Regions from separate parts of the Orrella dioscoreae genome, predicted to be linked through region 3. Evidence: predicted binding sites of a transcription regulator. Region 3 holds the regulator's gene; each other region holds the start of a gene.

Region 1 (7,755 bases), 1.7 Mb from region 3:
GTTCAGGATCGCGTTGAAGAGGTTGGCAGGCACGTTGGCGAAGTAGCGCACGGGTTCGCGTTCGCTGGGCTGTTCCAGCTTCAGGTAGTCGGCGCGCTCGAGCGGGGCGCCTTCGGCGCGGACCTTGTTGATCCAGCTGTCGAATTCACCTTGTTCCATTCCGTGGAACTTGAAGCGCATGCCCGAGAAGCCCGCGCCGCTGTAGTTCGCCGAGAAGCCGTCGAAGGTGCCCGGCTTGTTGATGATGGCGTGCAGCGTCGTCTGCATGCCCGGCATGGCGTAGATCTGGCCGGCCAGCGCGGGGATGAAGAAGGAGTTCATCATGGTCGACGACGTGATCCGGAAACGGACCGGACGATCGACCGGGGCGGCGAACTCGTTGAGCGAGGCCACGCCTTGCTCGGGATAGAAGAACAGCCACTTCCAGTCCAGCGCCACCACTTCGATGACCATGGGCTCGACGTCTTTCTCGACCGAGCGGGCCGCGTCGATGCGGTCCAGCGGGCGATAGGGGTCGAGTTTGTGGGTGCTGACCCAGGTCAACGCGCCCAGCGCGATGATGATGAGCAGGGGGACGGACCAGATGATCAGTTCCAGCAACGTGGAATGATGCCATTCGGGATCGTAGGTGGCTTCGGTGTTGCTGGCGCGGTACCGCCAGGCAAACCAGAAGATCAGCACGATCACTGGTACGATGACCAGCAGCATCAGCAGGGTGGAGTAGATGATCAGGTCGCGCTGCTGTACGGCGATATCGCCCGAGGGCGAGAGCGAGACGGCACTGCAGCCTGACAACAGGATGACCGAAAGCAGGGTCAATCCGCGCGGGAGCTTGGAAAAGGACATGGCCGTTAGGTAAAGTGGAAGCGTAGCCGGGGGCACAACCTAAAAAATTTACGCTGAAATGTTGCGTCGCGGGAATTGGACATTTTGTCCTATGGCGGATTCGCGCCAGGAGTGCGATCCTACGAGGCTGCCCCGAAAATACCCGGAATCACCGAGCTAGCGATGTCAAGCACCACTCACGCCCAAGAGCCCAATTCGCGCACCGCGGAACGCGATCTGCGCAAACTCCATGCCGAGCATGACGCCAAGGTCGCGCCCGGCGAGATCGCCATCGGCGTCGTCATCGGCCGCGCCTCGGAGTACTTCGACTTCTTCGTCTTCGGCCTCGCCGCGGTCCTGGTCTTCCCGGCGGTGTTCTTCCCGTTCGCCGGCCCGCTGCAAGGCCTACTGTACTCCTTCGTCATCTTTTCGTTCGCGTTCATCGCGCGTCCTTTCGGCACCGCGTTGTTCATGGCCATCCAGCGTCGCTGGGGCCGCAGCGTCAAGCTGACCGCCGCGCTCTTCCTGCTGGGCACCGCCACGGCCGGCATGGCATTTCTGCCCGGGTACAACACGCTGGGCCTTGCTGCCTGCGTGCTGCTGGCCATTTTCCGCACCCTGCAAGGCGTGGCCTTCGGCGGCTCGTGGGACGGCCTGCCCTCGCTGCTGTCGCTGAATGCTCCCAAGAACCGCCGCGGCTGGTACGCCATGCTGGGCCAGCTGGGCGCGCCCATCGGCTTCCTGATCGCCAGCGCCCTGTTCCTGTACCTCCACGCCAGCCTCTCCAACGAGGACTTCCTGGCCTGGGGCTGGCGCTATCCCTTCTTCGTGGCCTTCGCCATCAACGTCGTGGCGCTGTTCGCCCGTCTGCGCCTGGTGGTGACCCACGAGTACACCAAGCTGCTGGAAGAGGGCAAGCTGAACCCCATCGGCACCGTCGAGATGATGCGTGCCCAGGGGTACAACATCTTCCTGGGCGCCTTCGCCGCGCTGGCCAGCTATGCGCTGTTCCACCTCGTCACCATTTTCCCGCTGTCGTGGATCAAGCTGACCTCGGGCCAGGACATCAACGGCGTGCTGTGGGTGCAGGTGCTGGGCGCAGGCGTTGCCATCATCGGCACGCTGGTGTCGGGTTACCTGGCTGACCGCATCGGCCGCCGCAACCTGCTGGGCGGTTCGGCCGTGCTGATCGCGCTGTTCGCGTTCGCCGCGCCGTCGCTGCTGAATGGCGGCCCCACCGGCCAGGACGCCTTCATCCTGATCGGCTTCGCGCTGCTGGGCCTGTCCTACGGCCAGGCCGCGGGCACCGTCACCTCGAACTTCAGCGCGCACTACCGCTATACCGGCGCCGCGCTGACCTCCGACTTCGCCTGGCTCTTCGGCGCGGCTTTCGCCCCGCTGGTCGTGCTGCACCTGTCGGCCAACTACGGCCTGACCTACGTCAGCGCCTACCTGCTGTCCGGCGCGGCTTGCACGCTGATCGCCCTGCGCATCAACAAGCGCCTGGAATCCGCCAACCGCTAATCTTCGGTTACGCCTTCCAGACGGCAGAACGGCCCGCGCCAAGCGGGCCGTTCTGTTTTCCGGCACGGTTTGACGCATGCGGCACATTTGGTGGCGGATGCCTTGCGTCTCGTAGTCAACGCTTGCCAAAGCCTGCTGCAAGCGGTTTGCCACCCCACCAGAATGGACGGGGTAGCAACCCAGACATCAGGAGACGGGCATGAGCACCCAGGACAGGAACGTGGGGCAGGCAATCGCCGCGACCGTCGGCAAGCACCAGGACATCCAGGCGGAGCAGGATCGCAAGGACCGGCAGGCGGCGCATACCGGGCAGGGCAAGTCTCCCGCGCCCGGCCCGCAGCGTGATGAGCCTGCGCCGCCGCTGCCGGCGCAGCACCAGACGAAACCGGGGCACGAGGCCGCGCTGGATCCCGCGCCGCGCTATGCTGCGCCCCACTATCGCGGCAGCGGCAAACTGCAGAACCGGGTCGCGCTCATCACGGGCGGGGATTCCGGCATCGGCCGCGCGGTGGCGGTCCTGTATGCGCGCGAAGGCGCGGATGTCGCCATCGTCTATCTCAGCGAACACGAGGATGCGCGGGTGACGCAGGCGGAGGTCGAGCGGGAAGGGCGGCGCTGCCTGCTCATTCCCGGCGACGTGAAGGACGCCGCGTTCTGCCGCATGGCTGCGCAGCGCACGGTCACGACCTTCGGCAGCCTGGACATCCTGGTGAACAATGCGGCCTTCCAGGAGCATTCCCATGCGATCGAAGACCTGACGGACGCACGCTGGGAGGAAACCTTCCGGGTCAATATCCACGGTTACTTCCACATGGCGAAGGCGGCCTTGCCGCACATGGAGCGGCATGGCTGCATCATCAATACCGGATCGGTGGTGGGGCTGCGCGGCAGCAAGGAACTGCTGGACTATGCGTCCACCAAGGGTGCCATCCATGCCTTCACCAAGGCGCTGGCCAGCCAGTTGATCGGGCGCGGCATCCGTGTGAACGCGGTGGCGCCCGGCCCGGTATGGACGCCGTTGAACCCCGCGGATCGTCCCGCCGAGGAGATCCCGGACTTCGGCAAGGGCACCGACATGGGCAGGGTGGCGCAGCCCGAAGAGCTCTCGCCGGCCTATGTCTTCCTGGCCGCGCCGGCATGCAGCAGCTATATCACCGGCATCGTGCTGCCGGTGACGGGGTCCGTGGGGGCGATCTGATCCGGCGGCCTCAACGCGCCAGCAGTTCGTACACGATCATGTGCGTGCCCAGCAGGATCAAGCTGATGAGAAAGCACTTGCGGAACACCGCGGGCGACAGGCGCTTGCGCAGCGCGGTGCCCAATTGCATGCCGACCAGGGCGGGCAGCAGCATCACGAAGGACAGGCCCAGCGCCGACACCGGATAGCGCCCGTTGAAATACAGGCCCAGCGCCAGCGCGATCGTGGAGACGGTGAAGGAGATGCCCATGGCCTGGATCAACTCGTCGCGCTCCAGGCCGAGAGCCTGCAGGAAGGGCACGGCAGGAATCACGAAGACGCCCGTGGCGGCGGTGATGACGCCGGTGACGGCGCCGATCAGAGGACCCATCCAGCCTTCATCCTTGGCGCGCACGGTCATCTTGGCCCCGCTCAGGCCCCAGGCGGCGTAGGCGATGAGCGCGGCGCCCAGCGACAGCGTGGCCCAGGCGCCGGCGGGCGCCCCCAGCGCCAGCGAGCCGGCAATCGTGCCGGCCAGCACGCCTGCCTGCATGGGCGCCAGGCGCTTCAGCAGCGGGCCCAGGGTGTGCCAGGGACGGATCTGCCAGATGTTGGTGATGAGGGAGGGGATGATGAGCAGCGCGGCGGCTTGCGCGGGCGTCATCATCAGCGCCAGCAGCGCCATTGCGATGGTGGGCAGCCCCAGTCCCACTACGCCCTTGACCAGGCCGGCCAGGACGAAGATGGCGCCGGCCAGGGCGGGAAGCAGGAGTGGCGAGGCGGACAACAGGTCGGGAGCAAGCATGACGGCGGCGCGGCGGGCCAGGAAGGAATCAGCAGGTCCCGATTCTGAGCGCTTGGTTCAAGCCTGAAAATTCGGAAATCCCTGGCGTATCCTCAGGAAGAACCTGAAATCATGGGCGGCCAGGCCGCTTGAGCCATGCCTTGCCCTGAATCAATATCCTGCACGGATGGCAGGCGTATCTTGAAAGTCAAGCTGGGCATGACAGTAAGGACGCAGTCAACCGTGGGCAAGAAATTCCCCCTCAATCCCAAGTTCCCCGAGCGCATCTGCTGGGGCTGTGACCGCTATTGCCCGACGGGCGACATGGCTTGCGGCAATGGGTCGGGGCGCACCCAGCACCCTTCGGAGGTGCTGGGGGAGGATTGGTATCTGGTGGGGGATTGGGGGATGGAGGAGAGCGAGGGCAAGCCTGCAGCGGAGGATATCGGGCCTTAGCAACAAATGCTTCGCGTGGGCAGAGGTATTGTGAACATCCTAGTTCATTTCCGAAATACCCCAGGGCCGGATATTCCGCGACGACCCCTCCCAACGGATCTGCTCCACCTTCCACCTATCCGAAGGCAGTTTGACCAGTGTCACGGAAAGATCCGGCGCATCGGGCGTTCGCAGCACGGTGGTGGCCCGTTTGCCGTCGACCTTGGCCGGTTCGGCCTGGGTGGCCGCGGTGATGGCAAAGGGCAGTTTCTTCAGCACCGCCGCGCCGACCAGCAGGGTGTCGAACTGGCGGGCGTTGTCGAAGTTGTATTCATTGGTGGGCGCCACGCCGCGGGCGATGTCCTCGCGGCTGCGCTCGGTTTTCTTCGCCAGCGGGGACAGGTCCAGGTCGTTCAGCGTGAATCCCGGAATCAGCTGTTCCATGCGCAGCGCGCCGATGGCCGCCATGGCATCCCATTCCGCGCCAGGCGACAGCAGGTGATAGCTGGCGAAGTAATCCCCGTGCGACCAGGCATGCATGAAGGCCTGCACCGTGGTGTCCGGCGAGGACATGTCCAGCGCGTCGTAGAAGGTGCGCGGCGTGCCGGCGGGCGCCGCGGCAGGCTTGAGCGAGGAGGCGCCCTGGGCCTGTCCGGACTCGCCATCCCAGGGATGGGCGGCGATGGATGCGCCGGGCCAGCGCACCTGGTCCACTTTCCAGCGGCCGGAGGGCTGGCGCAGCAGCGACATCGTCAGCGTCTCGGCCTTGGGGGTCTTCAGCGTCACGGTGGCCTGCGTGTCATCGGCCTTGCCGACCTCGACCAGCGTCTCGCTGGTGAGGACGAAGGGCAGCTTGCCGCGCTGGGCGGCACCCAGCATCAGCGCGTCGAAACGGCGGGTGGGATCGAAATCGACTTCCGAAATGGGGGCGGCATCGTCATGGGAGGCCTCGGCGCCCTGGGCGGGACGCTGGTAGACCGGCGACACCTTGTGGTCGGACTCATCGAAGCCCGGCACCAGACGTTGCGGCGTGTAGTCATCGATGGCGCGCGACGCATCCCATTCGCCCTGCGGCGACAGCAGCAGGTGCACCGCCATGAAATCCTGGGCGACCCAGGCCTGCACGAAGCGTGTCGCGCTGGCCTGCGGAGATGACATGTCCAGCGATTCGTAATACGTGCGCGCCACGGGGGGCGTGGTGCTGGTGGGCGCGGGGGCGTCGGTGGCGCCGGCAGGCGCGAACCAGGTGGAGACGGCGAGGGTGAGCAGGGCGAGCAGCCCGGCGGGGCGCGAACGTAGCAGGGACATGGCGAAAGATGAGCGTCGGAAGCCGACCGATGATAGCAACCGGCGGGTGCCCCGACGCTGGCTGCCGGCGCCGAATTTGAATCCGGATGTCACACGCGATGGATCGCGGCCGGCTGCTGCCGGCCACGGCGGTCTGCATCCGTGCCGCGCAGTGGGCGCCCTACAGCGTCCCTCGCGGCCGCTGCGCCCAGGGTTCCCGCGCCAGCTTGTCGGCCAGGTAGTCGATCAGCGCCCGCACCCGGGCAGGCTTGCCGCGTCCCGGCGGCGTGATCAGGTGCAGCGCCAGCGGCTCCACGCTCCAGTCTTCCATCACCGTCTGTAGCGCGCCCGATTCCAGGTCCTTCCAGCACAGGAAGTCCGGTTGCAGCGCCAGGCCCAAGCCTGCCATCAGCGCGGGGGCCAGCGCCTCGGCATTGTTGATCTGCAGGGGCACGGTGGGGGAGTGCGTGTATTCGCCTTCCGTCTTGTGCGTGAAACGCCAGTTCGTGCCGCTGCGCGAATAGGTATAGAGCAGGGCGCGGTGCCCGGCCAGGTCGCGCGGATGCCGCGGACGGCCGTGGCGCGCGAAATAGCCGGGCGTGCCCACCAGGCGGATCTGCACCTCGCAGAGCTGCCGGGCCAGCAGGCTGGAATCGACCAGCTTCGAGACGCGCAGGGCCAGGTCATAGCCGTCGTTGACCAGGTCGTTCAGCTTGTCATCGAAATGCACGTCCAGCTGCACGTCGGGGTGGAGCCGCATGAATTCAGGGAATAGCGGCGCCAGTCGGGGAATGCCGAAAGACATGGGGGCGGCCAGGCGTATTGGCCCGCGCAGGCTGCGCGAGAGTTCCGCCATGTCGGCCTCCACCGCACGGCCTTCTTCCAGGATGCGGGCGGCCCGCGCCAGCGCCGCCTGGCCGCTCTCGGTCAGCGACATGCTGCGCGACGTGCGGTGGAACAGCACGGTCTGCATGCTGGCCTCCAGGCGGCTGATGGCCTTGGAAACCGTGGCCTGGGACAGCGAGAACTCGGCCGCGGCGCGGGCAAACGAGCCCAGCTCAGCGACCTTCGCGAAGATGGCCCAGGCTTCCAGGTCCGGCATTTTTTTCATGGGGATTGCCTTTTTACATGAGTCGCGGAGAGAGACAGCAATACCACTGAAACGGCGCCGCCAGCATCCAAGAAATGGAAAAGATGCCATTCCATTCAGCTACTTATCAGCGGCCTGGCGGAAACCTACACTGCAGCTGGCCTGACCATTTCGCGCCATGCAGGCCGGTGGACGGGCTTCATCCCAAGACTTCCCGGAGCCTCTTCCATGTCGCAGAAATACCTCGAAGTACTGACGCCGCAGAACAGCCAGCTCATCTTCATCGATCAGCAACCGCAGATGGCTTTCGGCGTGCAGTCCATCGACCGCCAGACGCTCAAGAACAACGTCGTGGGTCTGGCCAAGGCGGCCAAGATCTTCGATATTCCCACCACCATCACCACCGTCGAAACCGAGAGCTTCTCGGGCAATACCTTCCCTGAACTGCTGGGCGTGTTCCCGGATCATCCGATCCTGGAGCGTACCTCGATGAATTCCTGGGACGACCAGAACGTGCGTGACGCACTGGCCAGGAATGGCCGCAAGAAGGTCGTCGTGTCGGGCCTGTGGACCGAGGTCTGCAACACCACCTTCGCCCTGTGCGCCATGCTCGAGGGCGACTACGAGATCTAT
Region 2 (7,755 bases), 1.4 Mb from region 3:
GATCAGGCTGCCGCCGAAGGCCGGGCCCTTGCCGGTGAAGACGCTGGCGGCCGAATTCGACAGGCGCTTCATCATGCCGGTCATGAAGGCCACTTCACGGCCGCCCACGCCGATGTCGCCAGCGGGCACGTCGGTATCCGGGCCCAGGTGCCGATGCAGCTCCAGCATCAGCGCCTGGCAGAAACGCATGACTTCCGCGTCGGAACGTCCCTTGGGGTCGAAGTCCGAACCGCCCTTGCCGCCGCCCATGGGCAGGCCGGTCAGGGCATTCTTGAAGGTCTGTTCGAAGGCCAGGAACTTCAGGATCGACAGGTTCACCGAGGGGTGGAAACGCATGCCGCCCTTGTAGGGACCGATGGCCTGGCTGTGCTGGATCCGGAAACCGCGATTGACCTGCACGCGGCCATGGTCATCGACCCACGACACGCGGAACTGGATGGCGCGCTCGGGCTCGACCAGGCGCTCGAGCAGGCCGTGCTCCGCGTAATGGGGATGCTTTTGGAGAAAGGGCCAGAGGCTGGCGGTGACTTCCTTGACGGCTTGCATGAATTCCGGCTGATGCGGATCGCGCGCCGCGACCTGGGCCAGGAAAGCGTCCAGACTCTGTAGTTTCAAAAGCGTCTCCCAAGATGAATGTGTTTGCGACATGAAAGTGCATCGCGTTCCGCGATGGTGCGAAATTCTACGGGCAAACGCTTTTTTGGTGCAAAAATGCCGGGAAACACCCAAAAACAGTGCGCGGCGGCGGAAAATCACACCGCCGCGGCAGAGGGTCAGGCAGCGGCTGCGCCCAGGTGTTCGTACAGGATCAGGGCGCCGATGGCGATCAGGATGACGCCGCCCAGGATCTCCGCGCGCTTGCCCACCCAGGCACCCAGCACGCGGCCGAGCATCACGCCCAACGTCACCATCAGCATGGTGGCCAGGCCGATCGCGGCGGCGGTCGACACGATGTTCACGTCGATGAAGGCCAGGCCCACGCCCACCGCCATGGCATCGATGCTGGTGGCAAAACCGGTGGCGGCCAACACCCAGAACGAGTGACGGCCCGGCCTTCCCTCGGGGGCGTCTTCAGCGTCGCCCTTGAAGCCCATGTAGACCATGCGGGCGCCCAGGCCCGCGAGCAGACAGAAGGCGATCCAGTGGTCCCAGCGGGAGACGTATTGGGAGGCGGCAAGGCCGAAGGCCCAGCCGATGACAGGCGTGATCGCCTCGATGACGCCGAAGATGAGGCCGGTGCGCAGCGCCTCGCCCCAGCGGGGCTTGTGCAGCGCGGCGCCCTTGCCGATGGCGGCCGCGAACGCATCCGTGGACATGGCGAAGGCCAGCAGCACGACGGAGAAGAAATTCATGGGAGAGGAGTCCAGCCGGGTACGAGAACCACGGCACACCGCACACGCCCGACAAAACCCGCGTGGATGCACCGTTGGTCTCGCCAAGCTGTTACGCCGCCCGAGCCACGGTATCCAATACCGAGTGTGTTGACTCGCGCTCTTCCGCAATGCACGGAAGCAGGCTACTCCCCAAGAGGAGACCGGATCGTAGCATGGATACGCATGCCGGCACCCATGCCGCTATCAGGGTGATAGCAAAAACCGATGCCCCTCACGGGGGACGTGGCGCCTCGGCCACGCCCCGGCTTTCCTGACGTCAGCCGCGGTTCACAGCTTGAAGTCGTAATCGATGGTCAGCGGCGCGTGGTCGCTGAAGCGCTCACCCTTGTAGATGGCGGCCGAGCGGGCCAGGGCCGCGATGCCCGGCGTGGCGATCTGGTAATCGATGCGCCACCCCACGTTCTTCGCCCAGGCCTGGCCACGGTTGCTCCACCAGGTGTAGGCCTCGCCCGTCGTCTCGGGGTGCAGGGCGCGATACACGTCCACGAAGCCGCGCTGGTCGAACACGTCCGTCAGCCAGGCACGCTCTTCCGGCAGGAAACCCGAGTTCTTCAGGTTGCCCTTCCAGTTCTTCAGGTCGATTTCCTTGTGGGCGATGTTCCAGTCGCCGCAGATCACCACCTCGCGGCCCGTGGCGCGATGCTCGGCCATCAGGCTGTCCAGCAGCGGCTCGAACTTGGCCAGGAAGCGGTACTTGGCCTGCTGCCGCTCGTCGCCGCTGGAGCCCGAAGGCAGATAGGCGCTGACCACGGTAAGCGTGTCCCAATCGGCGCGGATGATGCGGCCTTCGGGGTCGAACTCCTCGCAGCCCAGGCCATTGGCCACTTTCAGCGCGGGCTTGCTCAGGTAGAGACCGACGCCGCTGTAGCCCTTCTTCTGCGCTGCGCAGAAAAACCCCTGGTAGCCCGGCGGATTGCGCAGGTCGTCGGTCAGGTCGGCGTCCTGCGCCTTGATTTCCTGCAGGCAGAGGATGTCCGCGGCGTGGCTGGCCATCCAGGGCTGCAGGCCCTTGCGAAAGGCCGAGCGGATGCCGTTCAGGTTGAGCGAGGTAATGCGCAGCACGGTGGGAACTCCTGGGGGAAAGCGTCAACGGGCAACTTTAACCGACGCAACGCCCGCTCCCAGGAAAGCGGAAGGGCCGCCCCAGGGCGGCCCTTCCTTGCCTTGGCGGCAATCGCCTCAGCCGCGCTGGCGCACCACCAGCACGTCGGTCGGCAACGATGCCAGCAGCCCTTCGGCCACGCTGCCCAGCGCGGTGCGCAGGATGCCGGTGGCGCCGTGCGTGCCCGCCACCACCAGGTCCACCGGGTGCTTCAGCACATAGGCGGGCAGCTTCACGTCGGGCTGGCCCAGCTCATAGATGACCTCGGGCTTGGCATTGGCCAGTTCGGGCGTGCCGGCGATGAACTCGGCGGCCTTGGCCTCGGCGCGCTCCTGCAGGATCTCGCTGTTGACCCCTTCGCTGCCCGCGCCACGCGTCGGAATGTCGAAGGCGTGGAACAGCGACAGGGAGGCCTCGGGCGCCAGGGCGCGGCCAATGCGCACCGACTGGCGCGAGCCTTCCGAGAAATCCGTGGCAGCCAGCACCGTGGCATAGGGACGGTGCGAACGCGACTTCACCACCAGCACCGGAATGTCGGACTGGCGCACGAGCTTTTCCACGGTGGTGCCCAGCACGATGCGGCCCAGCGTCTCGTCGCGCGCGATGCCGCTCACGATGAGGCCCACGCCATGCGCCTGGGCCACTTTCTCGATGACGTCCACGGGCTTGCCCGTTTCCACGACGACCTCGACCTGCACGTCCACATCCTGCAGGTCGCGCGTGAGGCGTTCCTGCGCCAGCTTCTGCTGGTCTTTCACATTGCGCCGCCAGGTGGGCAGCGTCAGGCTGTCGACCAGTCCCGACTCCAGGACGTGCAGCACCACCAGCTTGGCCTGGTGCTGCCTGGCCAGCAGCACGGCGCGGTCCAGCGCACGGTCGCAGCGGGCGCTCAGGTCGGTGGCGAAAAGAATGGCGCGCGGAGGAGTTTGTACAGAGGATCCCATGTGTATCTCCAGTCAGGTGTTCAACGTGGCCGCCTGGCCCGGCATTGCGGGGTGGCTGGCCGCTTCTTTTTCTGCTTCGTTGCCGCGAGGCTTGCCGCGCATGCACTGGCGCGGCACCTCCATGATGCACGTGGCGTCCCTGATTTCCCAAGACGTTTTGCATCCGGGGAAACCAGGTAAAACGCCGTTGCATGGTGCGGTTGGGCCCATTGTGGGGGACGCGGCAGGCCAGATCCTTGACCTGCATCAAGCATGCACCCCCCTCGTCCTGGACATTTCCCGGCCCGAAAACAAAACGCCCCGGAAGGGCTTCCTTCCGGGGCGCGTCTTGCATCAGGACGGAAAGATCAGTCCGGCAAGGCGAAGGCCATGATGTAGTCGCCACGCGCCGGCGCGGTGCGGCCACCGCCGGCGGTCACCACCACGTACTGCTTGCCCGTGTCGGGCGACACGAACACCAGCGGGGTCGACTGGCCGCCCACGGGCAGCGGCGACTTCCACACTTCCTCGCCCGTCTTCACGTCGAAGGCACGCAGGTAGTAGTCGGCCGTGCCGGTGTAGAACACCAGGCCCGAGGCCGTGGCCACCGGACCGCCCAGCGAGGGCATGCCCAGGGGAATCGGCATGCCGGTGCGGATGCCTGCCGGTCCCAGTTCCTTGACCGTGCCCAGCGAACGCTGCCAGGCGATCTGCCGCGTCTTCAGGTCGATGGCGGTCAGCGCGCCGAAGGGCGGGTTGGTGCAAGGCACGCCCAGCGACGAGGTCACCATGGCGCGCACCAGGCCGTAAGGCGTGCCTTCCATCGGCACGACACCGCCTACGCCAGGGCCGGTCTTGCCGGACTTGGCCGTGAGTTCGTTCACGGATTCGCGCGGCAGGATCTTGCCCTTCATCATGATGCGCATGTCGTTCACGATCAGGGTGTCGTTCACCTTGTCGATCGAGACGCCGCCCCAGTTCATCGTGCCGAAGGGCGAGGGATGCGGGATGTACCAGTTCAGGCTGGGCGGCGTGAAGTCGCCCGTGTACTCCAGCTGGCGGAAGGCGATGCGGCATTGCAGCTGATCCAGCGGCGTGATGCCCCACATGCCCTGCTCCGTCAGGTCGCCCTGGCGGATCTGCGGCATGCCGACCGAATAGGGCTGCGTGGGCGACAGCTTCTCGCCGGGCAGACCTTCCGTGGGCACGGGCTTTTCCACGACTTCCGTCACGGGCTTGCCGTTGCGGCGGTCCACCACGAAGATCTCGCCACGCTTGGTGGTCTGGATGATCGCGGGCACGCGGCCGCCCTTGCCGTCCGGGAAGTCGTACATGACCGGCTTGGACGGCAGGTCGTAGTCCCACACGTCGTGGTGCGCGGTCTGGAACACCCAGCGCTCGGCGCCGGTGCGCGCGTCCAGCGCCACGATGGACGAGCTCACGCGGTCGGTCTCGGGCGTGCGATGGCCGCCATACATATCGGGCGTGCCGTTGCCGGTGGGCAGGTAGACCTGGCCCAGCTCGGCGTCATAGGTCGGCACGGCCCAGGTGTTGGGCGTGCCGCGCGTGTAGTGCTCGCCCGGCGCAGGCGCGGTATGCACGCCGGGACGGCCCACGTCCCACGCCCATGCCAGCTTGCCGGTCACGGCGTCGAACGCGCGCACGACGCCCGAAGGCTCGTCCACGGACTGGTTGTCCATGACCCAGCCGCCCACGATCAGGCGGTCGCCCGCCAGCACCGGGCCCGAGGTCGGGTTGTAGAAACCGGGAATCACCTGGCCCATGCCGTCGGCCAGGAACACCTGGCCGTTCTCGCCAAAGCCTTCGGCGAAATTGCCGGTGGCGGCGTCCAGCGCGATCAGGCGCATGTCGGCGGTGGTCACGTACAGGCGCGGCGACACCGGCGCGGCGGGGGCGCTTTCAGCGCCTTCGGCGGCGGGGGCGGCGGCGGGCGCCTTGGCCGGATCGAAGTACGCCAGCGAGCGGCAACGCTGCCACGACGGGCTGTAGCCCGCGTTCACCTTCGGGTCGAACTTCCAGATCTGCTCGCCGGTGTCGGCCTTCAGCGCGAACACCTGGTTGGTCGGTGTGCACGCATAGACCACGTTGCCGATCTGCAGCGGCGTGTTCTGGTTCTCGGCGCCGCCATAGGCGAAATCACCGGTGCGGAAGGTCCAGGCCACCTGCAGCTTGGAGACGTTCTCGGGGGTGATCTGGTCGAAGGGGGCGAACTGCGTGCCGTCGGGCGTGCGGCCGTAGCCGGTCCAGTCGGCGCGGTCCTCCGAGGCCTTGTAGGCATTCGGCGTCGTGTCGGCGGCAGCCTGCTCCCCCTTGCCCGGCTTCACCATCCAGATCGGCTGGAAGGCATAGGCGAAGGCGCCCAACAGACCCACCAGCAACACGCCGGCCAGTGCGCGCGCGCCCAGGCGAATGCCGTCGGTACTCGACGCGCCACGCAGGCCGGGCAACGCCAGCGCCACCAGCATGGCCAACAGGGCCAGCAGGCCCAGGCGCGCCGCCAGCGGCCAGAAATTCAGGCCCGCTTCCCACACCGCCCAGGGGATGGTGACCAGGAACACGAATCCATAGACCCACGCGCCACGCGCATCCGCGCGCAACAGCAGCAGGCCGCTGATGAGCATCAACACGCCCACGGGCAGGTAATACAGCGAACCGCCAAGCTGCAGCAGTTGCCAGCCGCCATGGGCCAGGTAGGCGCCTGTCAGGGCGACGAGTATCCCGACGATCGCGGCATAGATGCGCGCGAAGCGTGACGGGCTTGCGGGGGGGTTTGCCATTGCGGCTTCTCCAACTGTTGAACGACTCGGGGCGTCGCCGGGACAGCGGAGATGCCAGGCGATGAGCCTGGGCCACGCCAGGACGGCGTGGCGGCGCGGGCAGCGGGCTCGCGCGAAAGACCTGCGGTGTCTCCGGGACATGCCCTCGGCCCGGATTGTAGGCATATCCACAACAAAAATAAGGGTTTACCCCTTATTTGATTGAGGTTTTAAGCTTTTTGAAACCTTGCCCCGGCCATCACGGCCCAGCAGCGCCCTCAGGGGCAGGCGAAGCGATAGACCGCCAGGGTGCTGCGCCAGCCGGGCAGGAAGCGGACCTCGCGGTCGCCATTGAACGTGGCGCGCCCGGTCAGGCGCAGATCCAGCTGGCCCGCCAGGTCTTCGAAGTCACGCAGCGTGCACAGGTGGATGTTGGGCGTGTTGTGCCACTGGTAGGGCATCTGTCCCGTCACCGGCATGCGCCCGCGCAGGATCGACCAGCCGTGCGGCCAATAGCCGAAGTTCGGGAAGGACACCACGCCGAAGCGCGCCACGCGCGCCATCTCGCGCAGGATGTGTTCGGTGCGGTGCATGGACTGCAGCGTCTGCGACAGCACCACCGTATCGAAGGCGCGGTCGTCGAACAGGGCCAGGCCCTCCTCCAGGTTCTGCTGGATGACCTCGACGCCGCGCTGCACGCAGCGGATCACGCAGGGATCGGCGATCTCGATGCCCGCGCCGCGCACCTGACGCGCGTCGCGCAGGTACGCCAGCAGTGTGCCATCGCCGCAACCCAGGTCCAGCACGCGGCTGCCCGGTTCGATCCAGTCGGCGATGCGCGCCAGGTCGGGGCGCAGGGCGGGCAGCAGGGCGCTGTGCGGCGCGGCATTCATGCGGAAACCTCCGCCGCGGCGGGCGCGGGCGTGGATGCGGTCGTCGCCCGCGCTGCCACCGCGGCGGCAGCCGCGTCGCGCTCGGGCAGCCCCTGCGCACGGGCGATGCGGTCGAAATAGCCGGACACCACCGCGTGATAACGGCTGTCTTCCAGCAGGAAGGCGTCATGGCCGTGCGGCGCGTCGATCTCGGCATAGGTCGTGGACGTGCCGTTCTTCAGCAGCGCGCGCACCAGCTCGCGCGAACGCTCGGGCGGGAAGCGCCAGTCGGTCGAGAACGACACCAGCAGGAAATCGGCCGTGGCCGAGGCCAGCGCGGCGGACAGATCGCCGCCATGCGTGCGGGCCGGGTCGAAATAATCCAGCGCGCGCGTGATCAGCAGATAGGTGTTCGCGTCGAAATAGCGCGAGAACTTCTCGCCCTGGTAGCGCAGGTAGGACTCGACCTCGAACTCCACGTCGTAGCCATAGCGGTATGCCCCGCTTTCGGCGGGCTCGCGCTGCGCGCGGCCGAACTTCTCGGCCATGTCGTCATCCGACAGGTACGTGATGTGGCCGATCATGCGCGCCACCGACAGGCCGCGGCGCGGCACCGTGTTGTGCGCGTAGTAATCGCCGCCGTGGAAGTCGGGATCGGTGATGATGGCGCGGCGTGCCACCTCGTTG
Region 3 (7,755 bases):
ATCCGTTCTATGGCATCCGCCTGCTGGGTGGCGCCATGTTCCTGGGCGGCGTCTTCATCATGGCCTGGAACACCTGGATGACCGTGCGGCGCGCAACGCCCGTCGACCCGCCTATCGGCGCCGATGTCCCGGCCCCGGCCCCGGCCCCCGCGCCGCAACCCGCCCTGGCGCAGGCTTGAGAAGGAGGCGAACATGGCTGACCATCAGCAACACCAACAACACGGTTTCTTCTCGCACGCCACGCTGGAGAAGAACATCGGCTGGATGATCATCTGCGTGATCATCGTGATCTCCTTCGCGGGCCTGGTGCAGATCGTCCCGCTGTTCTTCCAGCACTCGACTACCCAGCCGACCCCCGGCGTCACGCCTTACTCGCCGCTGCAATTGATGGGCCGCGACATCTACATCCGCGAAGGTTGCGTGGGCTGTCATTCGCAGCAGATCCGCATGCTGCGTGCCGAAGTGCAACGCTACGGCCCGTACTCGCTGGCTGGCGAGACGGTGTTCGACCATCCCTTCCAGTGGGGCTCGAAGCGCACCGGGCCGGACCTGGCCCGCGTGGGCGGCCGCTACTCGGATGACTGGCACCGCATCCACCTGCGCGATCCGCGCGCCGTGGTGCCCGAGTCGAACATGCCGGGTTACCCGTGGCTGGCCAGGACCCCGCTGCAGCCGCAGTCCGTCGTACCGCGCCTGAATGCGCTGCGCACCCTGGGCGTGCCTTATTCGCAGGAAGAGATCGATGCCGCGCCGCAGGCCCTCGAGGGCAAGAACGAGGAAGACGCGCTGGTCGCCTATCTCCAGAACCTGGGCGTGGGCGTGCGCGAAGCCAGCCAAGGAGTGCAGAAATGATCGGCGTCATCAACGGCTTCATGACGGCGCTGGGCTTCCTCACCTTCATCGGGATCGTGTGGTGGGCCTTCTCGCGGGGCCGTCAGGGCGCCAACCGCGAATCGGCCATGTTGCCGTTCGCCTTGCCCGACGAGTTCGCCGACCAGGTCGGCGTGGAAAAGCGTAACGAGGAAAAGCAGTCATGAGCGATTTCGTCAACGGCTTCCTGGGCTATTACATTGCGGTGATCGCACTGGGCGGCATTGCCTGGTGCCTGTGGCTGCTGTTCTCGCAGCGCGCCTGGCTGGCGCGCCGCCCTCCCGGCCAGGACGGGGAGGAAATGGGCCACGTGTGGGACGGCGACCTGCGCGAGCTGAACAATCCGGTGCCGCGCTGGTGGACCTGGATGTACCTGCTGCTGTGCCTGGTCGGCCTGGGCTACCTGGCGCTGTATCCGGGCCTGGGCACCTACCAGGGCCTGCTGGGCTACACCACGGCGCAGGAAGTGCAGAAGGACGCCGAGGCCCACGCGGCCAAGGTGGCGCCGCTGTACGCCCGCTATGCCTCGATGGACGTGCCGGCGATCGCCGCCGACGCGGGCGCCATCGACATGGGCCAGCGGCTGTTCCTGAACACCTGTGCCCAATGCCACGGTTCCGACGCCAAGGGCAGCCCCAGCTTCCCCAACCTGACCGATCGCGACTGGCTGTACGGCGGCGAGCCCGACACGATCATCGCCAGCATCACGAACGGCCGTCATGGCATGATGCCGCCGCACAAGGAAATGCTGTCGGCCAGCGACGCGACGGACATCGCGCACTACGTCCGTTCGCTGTCGGGCCTGGCGCATGACCAGATCCGCGTGATCCGCGGCAAGCGTGGCTACGAAGGCACGTGCGCGGCCTGCCACGGCGCCGACGGCAAGGGCAACCCGATGCTGGGCGCGCCCAACCTGACCGACGACGTGTGGCTGTATGGCAGCTCCGAGCGCACCATCGTGCAGACCATCATGGAAGGCCGCGAGAACCGCATGCCGGCCCATGACAAGGTGCTGACGCCCGAGCAGATCCGCATCGTGGCCGCCTGGGTCTGGCGCCAGTCGAATGACCCGTCCACCGCACAAGCTGCCACGCCGTCCGCCGTGGAGTCCAAGCAGTGAGCAACGCCAGCGCATCCGACTCAGCGAGCCGTCCCGCTCCTGCCGCCATCGCGCGCAAGAGGCGGGGCGGCGAAGCCACCCTCAGCGCCGACTCGCTCGAGCAGACGCTGGCCGACGTACGGCGCAAGATCTATCCGCGCTCGGTCAGCGGCTTGTACGCACGTTGGCGGATCGCGCTGGTGTTCCTGACGCAGTTCCTGTACTACGGCCTGCCCTGGGTGAACTGGAACGGCCGCCAGGCCGTGCTGTTCGACCTGGGCGCGCGCAAGTTCTACATCTTTGGCATGGTGTTGTGGCCGCAGGATGTCATTTATCTTGCGGTGCTGCTGGTGATCTCGGCGCTGGCGCTGTTTCTCTTCACCGCCGTCGCCGGCCGCCTGTTCTGCGGCTACGCCTGTCCGCAGACCGTCTACACCGAAATCTTCATGTGGATCGAGCGGCGCATCGAAGGCGATCGCGTCGCGCGCATCCGCCTCGATGGCGACCCCTGGTCCGTGCGCAAGGTACGCATCAAGGCGACCAAGCACGCCGCCTGGCTGCTGGTGGCGGGGTGGACGGGCTTCACTTTCATCGGCTATTTCGCGCCCATGCGCGAGCTGGGCAGCGCCCTGGCGGCGTTTTCCCTGGGGCCCTGGCAGTGGTTCTGGATGGTGTTCTACGCTTTCTGTACCTGGGGCAACGCAGGCTTCCTGCGCGAACAGGTCTGCAAGTACATGTGCCCCTATGCGCGCTTCCAGAGCGTGATGGTCGACCCGAACACCTGGGTCGTCACCTATGACCAGCAGCGCGGCGATCCGCGCGGCGGGCGCTCGCGCAAGATCGACCACCACGCGCAGGGCCTGGGCGATTGCGTCGACTGCAGCCTGTGCGTGCAGGTTTGCCCCACCGGCATCGATATCCGCGACGGCCTGCAATACATGTGCATCGGCTGTGGCGCCTGTGCGGATGCCTGTGATGCGGTCATGGAGAAGATGCAATACCCGCAAGGCCTGATCCGCTATGCGTCGGAACGTTCGGTGCAGGACAAGCTGACGCCCGCGCAGGCGCGCCGCCAGTTGTTCCGTCCGCGCGTGCTGATCTATTCAGCTTTGATCCTGGTGCTGGTGGCCATCTTCCTGGGATCGCTGGCAACCCGCACGCCCTTGCGCATCGACGTGATCCGCGACCGGGCGTCGCTGGGCCGCGAAGTGGCGGGCGGGCTCATCGAGAACGTCTACCGCCTGCAGCTCATCAACGTGTCGGAAGGCGACATGACGCTCACGTTGCGCGCCGAAGGCCTGCCTGGCCTGACCGTGCAGAACGGCGGCGCCATCCATCTCGACCCGGCATCGAACCGCCTCCTGCCCGTGGTGCTGCAGGTGCCCGCGCAGAATCTCGAACCCGGTCCCCATACCGTGCATTTCCGCGCGCAAGCGCAAGACGCCGACGGGCGCACCATCGAGCTGGAAGAAAAGGCCAGCTTCATCGTGCCGCGCTGAATCCGCTGACTCGATACTCCTGGAGAACCCTCATGGCCCATGCCAATTCCGCGACGTCCTCTTCCAACCCCTGGTGGCGCGAGCCCTGGCCCTGGCTTCTGATGGCAGGTCCGTTCCTTGCCATCGTGGGGTGCGCCATCACGATCTTCCTGGCCTTCCAGTCCTACGGCGACCAGGCGATCTATGACGGGGGCGTCAAGCGCGGCCTGAAGGTCGAGAAGGCCGCCGAGGCGCAGGTCCCCGTGCCGGCACGTCCGGCCGGCGCGCAGTAAGCGCCCGATCAGGCAAGCACGCAGTCGCGATCACGACGACAGGAGAAGAACATGGGATGGCGTTCGCTGATGTGGATCGTATGGCCCTCGTTCATGGCCGCGGCGGCCACCACCGCGGTGGTGTTCGCGCTGGTGGATCCGCTGGATATCGTGGTGTTCGGCTATGTGCCGGTGTCGCGCCAGGCAGGCTATTCGGCCGGCTTCTTCCTGTTCTGGGGCATGGCCACGTTCTCCAGCGCGCTGTCCCTGTTCCTGTCGCGCGGCAAGCTGGCGGACGAGGACGACGAAGGGGATTGTTGAGTCGTTGAAAGCGCCGATGAAAGAAGGGACCACGTGGTCCCTTTTTTTGTCATGGCAACACGCGGCCCCCTGGCCGCGCGGGCTTCAGCACTCCTGGCCGAAGACCTGCTGCAGCGCGGCCATGTCGAGGATGCGCACTTCACGAAGATGGATGTGGATGATGCCTTCGCGGGCAAAGCGCGACAGCAGGCGGCTGACGGTTTCCAGCGTCAGGCCCAGGTAATTGCCGATTTCCTCGCGGCTCATGCGCAGGATGAACTCGGTGGACGAATAGCCCAGCGTGGAGAGCCGCTGCGACAGGTTCAGCAGGAAGCCCGCCACGCGCTGTTCCGAGCGCATCGAACCCAGCGTCAGCAGCATCTGTTGCGAGCGGCTGATTTCCTGGCTCATCAGGCGGCGGATCTGGCTTTGCAGCGAGGGCAGCAGGCGGCCGACGCGGTCGATGTCATCGATGCGGATCACACAGACCTCGGAGTCTTCCATGGCGATCGCGCTGGAGACGTGGCGGTGCTGGCCGATGCTGTCCATGCCGACGATCTCGCCGGGCAGATGGAAGCCCGTGATCTGCAGGTCGCCTTCGGATTGTTCGAGCTGCGTGCGCAGCGAGCCGAAGCGCACGGCATAGACGGCGTCGAGTTCGCTGCCCAGCGTGAAAAGCGGACGGCCTTTTTCGACGCGGACGCGATCCTTGACGAGGTCGTCGAGCTTGCCGAGATCGGTGGCCGGCATGCCGATGGGCAGGCACAGATGGCTCAGCATGCAGGAAGAACAGCGGGGGGAATCAGCGGGAACGGGGACTCGAATATGCATGGCGGAAAGCACTACGGTATCAGGTCAGGCAAGGCGCCGGGGGATGGCGCAGGAAGTGACACATGTCCCACGTCAAGCTTGATGCAATTGTAATGCCGCGGACGAGGGCTGTCTTGACGAATAGGCCTGGTTTCTGGACCTTTGGCGTCGGTTCGCAACAGCTTAAAAGAAACTCGGGACACAGCGCGACCCTGGACCCGTGCATGGGCGTTCAAACACGCGATGAAACGCGCGGCGACGGCCCTTGGACGGTCTGGTGGAATCGGGAGGGGGGCGGGCAGGAAAAAAGGTCAGGTCCACCCCGCTTGCGTGGCATAGGCGTCTTTCAGCCAATCGACGAAAACACGCACGCGCGAAGGCAGGTGCTTGCGTTCGGGCAGGATGGCGAAGATGCCGTTGGGGGGCGCGTGGTAATCGTCCAGCACGGTGACGAGGCGGCCGGCTTCGAGGTCTTCGCGCACTTCCCACACTGAGCGCCACGACAGGCCTTCGCCTTCGAGCGTCCACGCGTGCAGCACGCTGCCGTCGTTGCACTCCATGCCGCCGCCGCCACGCAGGGCGATGTTGCGGCCATCCAGGTTGAACAGCCAGCCGCGCGATTGATTGCCGCGCGTGCCGAAGGACAGGCAACGGTGTCGCGCCAGGTCGTCGGGATGTTCGGGCGTGCCGTGGCGCGCCAGGTAGGCGGGCGAGGCCACCACGACGCGGCGGTTGTCCGCCAGCCGGATGCCCACGAGGCCCGAGTCCACCAGGTCGCCGATGCGGACCGCGCAGTCGACGCGCTCTTCGATGAGATCCACCAGGCGGTCCGTCAGGTCCAGCGTGATGTGCAGATCGGGATAGGCGCGCGCGAAACCCGGCAGCAAGGGCGCGACGTGGCGGCGCCCGAAGCCGGCGGGGGCGGAGATGCGCAGGGGACCGCTGGGCTGGCGGCTGCCTTGCGAGATGAGCGCTTCGGTGTCTTCCACGTCGCGCAGCAGGCGGCGCGCTTCCTCGAGATAGGCCGTGCCTTCGGGCGTGATGGACAGGCGGCGGGTGGAGCGCGCGAGCAGCTTCACGCCCAGGCGGGCTTCCAGCGCGTCGATGCGCCGGCCGATCATGGCCGGGGCTACGCCTTCCGCGCGGGCGGCAGCGGAGAGGCTGCCCAGCGTGGCGACGGCCACGAAGGTGCCCATCTGCTTGTAGCGGTCCATGCGCCTGTTTTTATAAAAAGTAAAAGATGAAGCTATCTTTATAACCTTTTTCTCTGCATTCATGGCTCGTACACTGCCTGCAGCGGGCGGGATTTCCGCCCTCATTCCAACTGATAGGAGCGCCACCATGTCCGCACGCAACAACCGCCATGGCCTGCAAGTCGCCGAGGTTCTCGACCGCTACGTGGAGGAGGAGGCCCTGCCGGGCACCGGCGTGGACAGCGCGGCGTTCTGGCAAGGCTTCTCGGCGCTGGTGCACGATCTGGCGCCGCGCAACCGCCAGCTGCTGGCCGAGCGCGACCGCCTGCAGGCCGAACTGGATGGCTGGCATCGCGCGAATCCTGGCCCGGTCCGGGACATGCCGGCCTATCGCGCCTTCCTGACGAAGATCGGCTATCTGCGTCCCCAGCCCGGCAGCGTGTCGGCGGGCAGCACGCAGGTCGACGAGGAAATCGCCGTGCAGGCCGGTCCCCAGCTGGTGGTGCCCGTGTCCAACCAGCGCTACGCCCTGAATGCCGCCAATGCGCGCTGGGGCAGCCTGTATGACGCGCTGTACGGTACCGACGCCATCCCCGACAGCGAGGGCGCGCGCGGCGGCGACTACAACCCGGCGCGTGGCCGCGCCGTCATCGCGCGCGCGCGTGCGTTCCTGGATCTGGCCGCGCCCTTGGCCAAGGGCTCGCACGCCGATGCCACGGGCTATCGCGTGGAGAGCGGCAAGCTGCTCGTGGCGACCGCCGCCGGCGACACCGGCCTGGCGCGCCCCGAGCAGTTCCGCGGCCATCAGGGGGATGCCGCTGCGCCCACGGCGGTGCTGTTGCGCAACAACGGCCTGCATGCCGAGATCCAGTTCGACGCCAAGCACCCCATCGGCAAGACCGATGCCGCAAGCATCAAGGACGTGGTGCTGGAAGCCGCGCTGTCGACCATCATGGACTGCGAGGACTCGGTCGCGGCCGTGGACGCCGACGACAAGACGCATGTCTATCGCAACTGGCTGGGCCTGATGAAGGGCGACCTGACGGAAGAAATGTCCAAGGGTGGCAAGACCTTCACGCGCCGCCTGAACCCCGACCGCGAATATATCGGCGCCGATGGCGGCAAGCTCGTGCTGCACGGCCGTTCGCTGCTCTTCGTGCGCAACGTGGGGCACCTGATGAGCAATCCCGCCGTGCTGGACCGCGATGGCAACGACATCCCGGAAGGCATCCTGGATGCGGTGATGACCACGCTGGCGGCCATGCATGACCTGAAGCGCAAGGGCAACTCGCGCACCGGCTCGGTCTACATCGTGAAGCCCAAGATGCACGGCCCGGACGAGGTGGCGTTCGCCGACGAGATCTTCACGCGCGTGGAAGACCTGCTGGGCCTGCCGCGCAACACCGTGAAGCTGGGCATCATGGACGAGGAGCGCCGCACCAGCGTGAACCTGAAGGCCTGCATCCAGGCCGCGGGCGCGCGCGTGGCGTTCATCAACACGGGCTTCCTGGACCGCACAGGCGATGAAATGCACTCGGTGATGGAAGGCGGCGCCGTGCTGCGCAAGGGCGACATGAAGACCACGCCCTGGATCACGGCTTATGAACGCAGCAATGTGCTGGTGGGGCTGGACGCGGGCCTGCGTGGCCGCGCGCAGATCGGCAAGGGCATGTGGGCCATGCCCGACCTGATGGCCGCGATGCTGGAACAGAAGATCGGCCATCCGAAGGCAG

What was found. Region 3 encodes FNR, which switches genes on or off when oxygen is low (the NO sensors DNR and NnrR bind a similar motif). Its sites were predicted from a motif close to TTGATNNNNATCAA; they were not measured.
Region 1: the regulator FNR is predicted to act here: its motif matches at 4,472-4,485, upstream of ODI_RS05790 (DUF3079 domain-containing protein).
Region 2: the regulator FNR is predicted to act here: its motif matches at 3,677-3,690, upstream of ODI_RS20475 (universal stress protein).

What each region holds. Positions count from the first base shown of each region.
Region 1 is NZ_LT907988.1:1,270,095-1,277,849, forward strand. Features, by position in the region: gene cyoA (ubiquinol oxidase subunit II) at 1-846, opposite strand, end outside; gene ODI_RS05775 (MFS transporter) at 1,009-2,349, shown strand; gene ODI_RS05780 (SDR family oxidoreductase) at 2,549-3,547, shown strand; gene ODI_RS05785 (sulfite exporter TauE/SafE family protein) at 3,558-4,331, opposite strand; gene ODI_RS05790 (DUF3079 domain-containing protein) at 4,554-4,766, shown strand; gene ODI_RS05795 (hypothetical protein) at 4,806-6,053, opposite strand; gene ODI_RS05800 (LysR family transcriptional regulator) at 6,214-7,143, opposite strand; gene ODI_RS05805 (hydrolase) at 7,351-7,755, shown strand, end outside.
Region 2 is NZ_LT907988.1:4,461,255-4,469,009, forward strand. Features, by position in the region: gene gdhA (NADP-specific glutamate dehydrogenase) at 1-615, opposite strand, end outside; gene mntP (manganese efflux pump MntP) at 774-1,352, opposite strand; yybP-ykoY riboswitch at 1,357-1,531, opposite strand; gene ODI_RS20470 (exodeoxyribonuclease III) at 1,662-2,456, opposite strand; gene ODI_RS20475 (universal stress protein) at 2,574-3,440, opposite strand; gene ODI_RS20480 (membrane-bound PQQ-dependent dehydrogenase, glucose/quinate/shikimate family) at 3,788-6,217, opposite strand; gene metW (methionine biosynthesis protein MetW) at 6,475-7,089, opposite strand; gene metX (homoserine O-succinyltransferase MetX) at 7,086-7,755, opposite strand, start outside.
Region 3 is NZ_LT907988.1:3,018,109-3,025,863, reverse strand. Features, by position in the region: gene ccoN (cytochrome-c oxidase, cbb3-type subunit I) at 1-179, shown strand, start outside; gene ccoO (cytochrome-c oxidase, cbb3-type subunit II) at 193-852, shown strand; gene ODI_RS14060 (cbb3-type cytochrome oxidase subunit 3) at 849-1,037, shown strand; gene ccoP (cytochrome-c oxidase, cbb3-type subunit III) at 1,034-1,990, shown strand; gene ccoG (cytochrome c oxidase accessory protein CcoG) at 1,987-3,468, shown strand; gene ODI_RS14045 (hypothetical protein) at 3,501-3,740, shown strand; gene ODI_RS14040 (hypothetical protein) at 3,792-4,040, shown strand; gene fnr (fumarate/nitrate reduction transcriptional regulator Fnr) at 4,125-4,850, opposite strand; gene ODI_RS14030 (LysR family transcriptional regulator) at 5,141-6,043, opposite strand; gene ODI_RS14025 (malate synthase G) at 6,171-7,755, shown strand, end outside.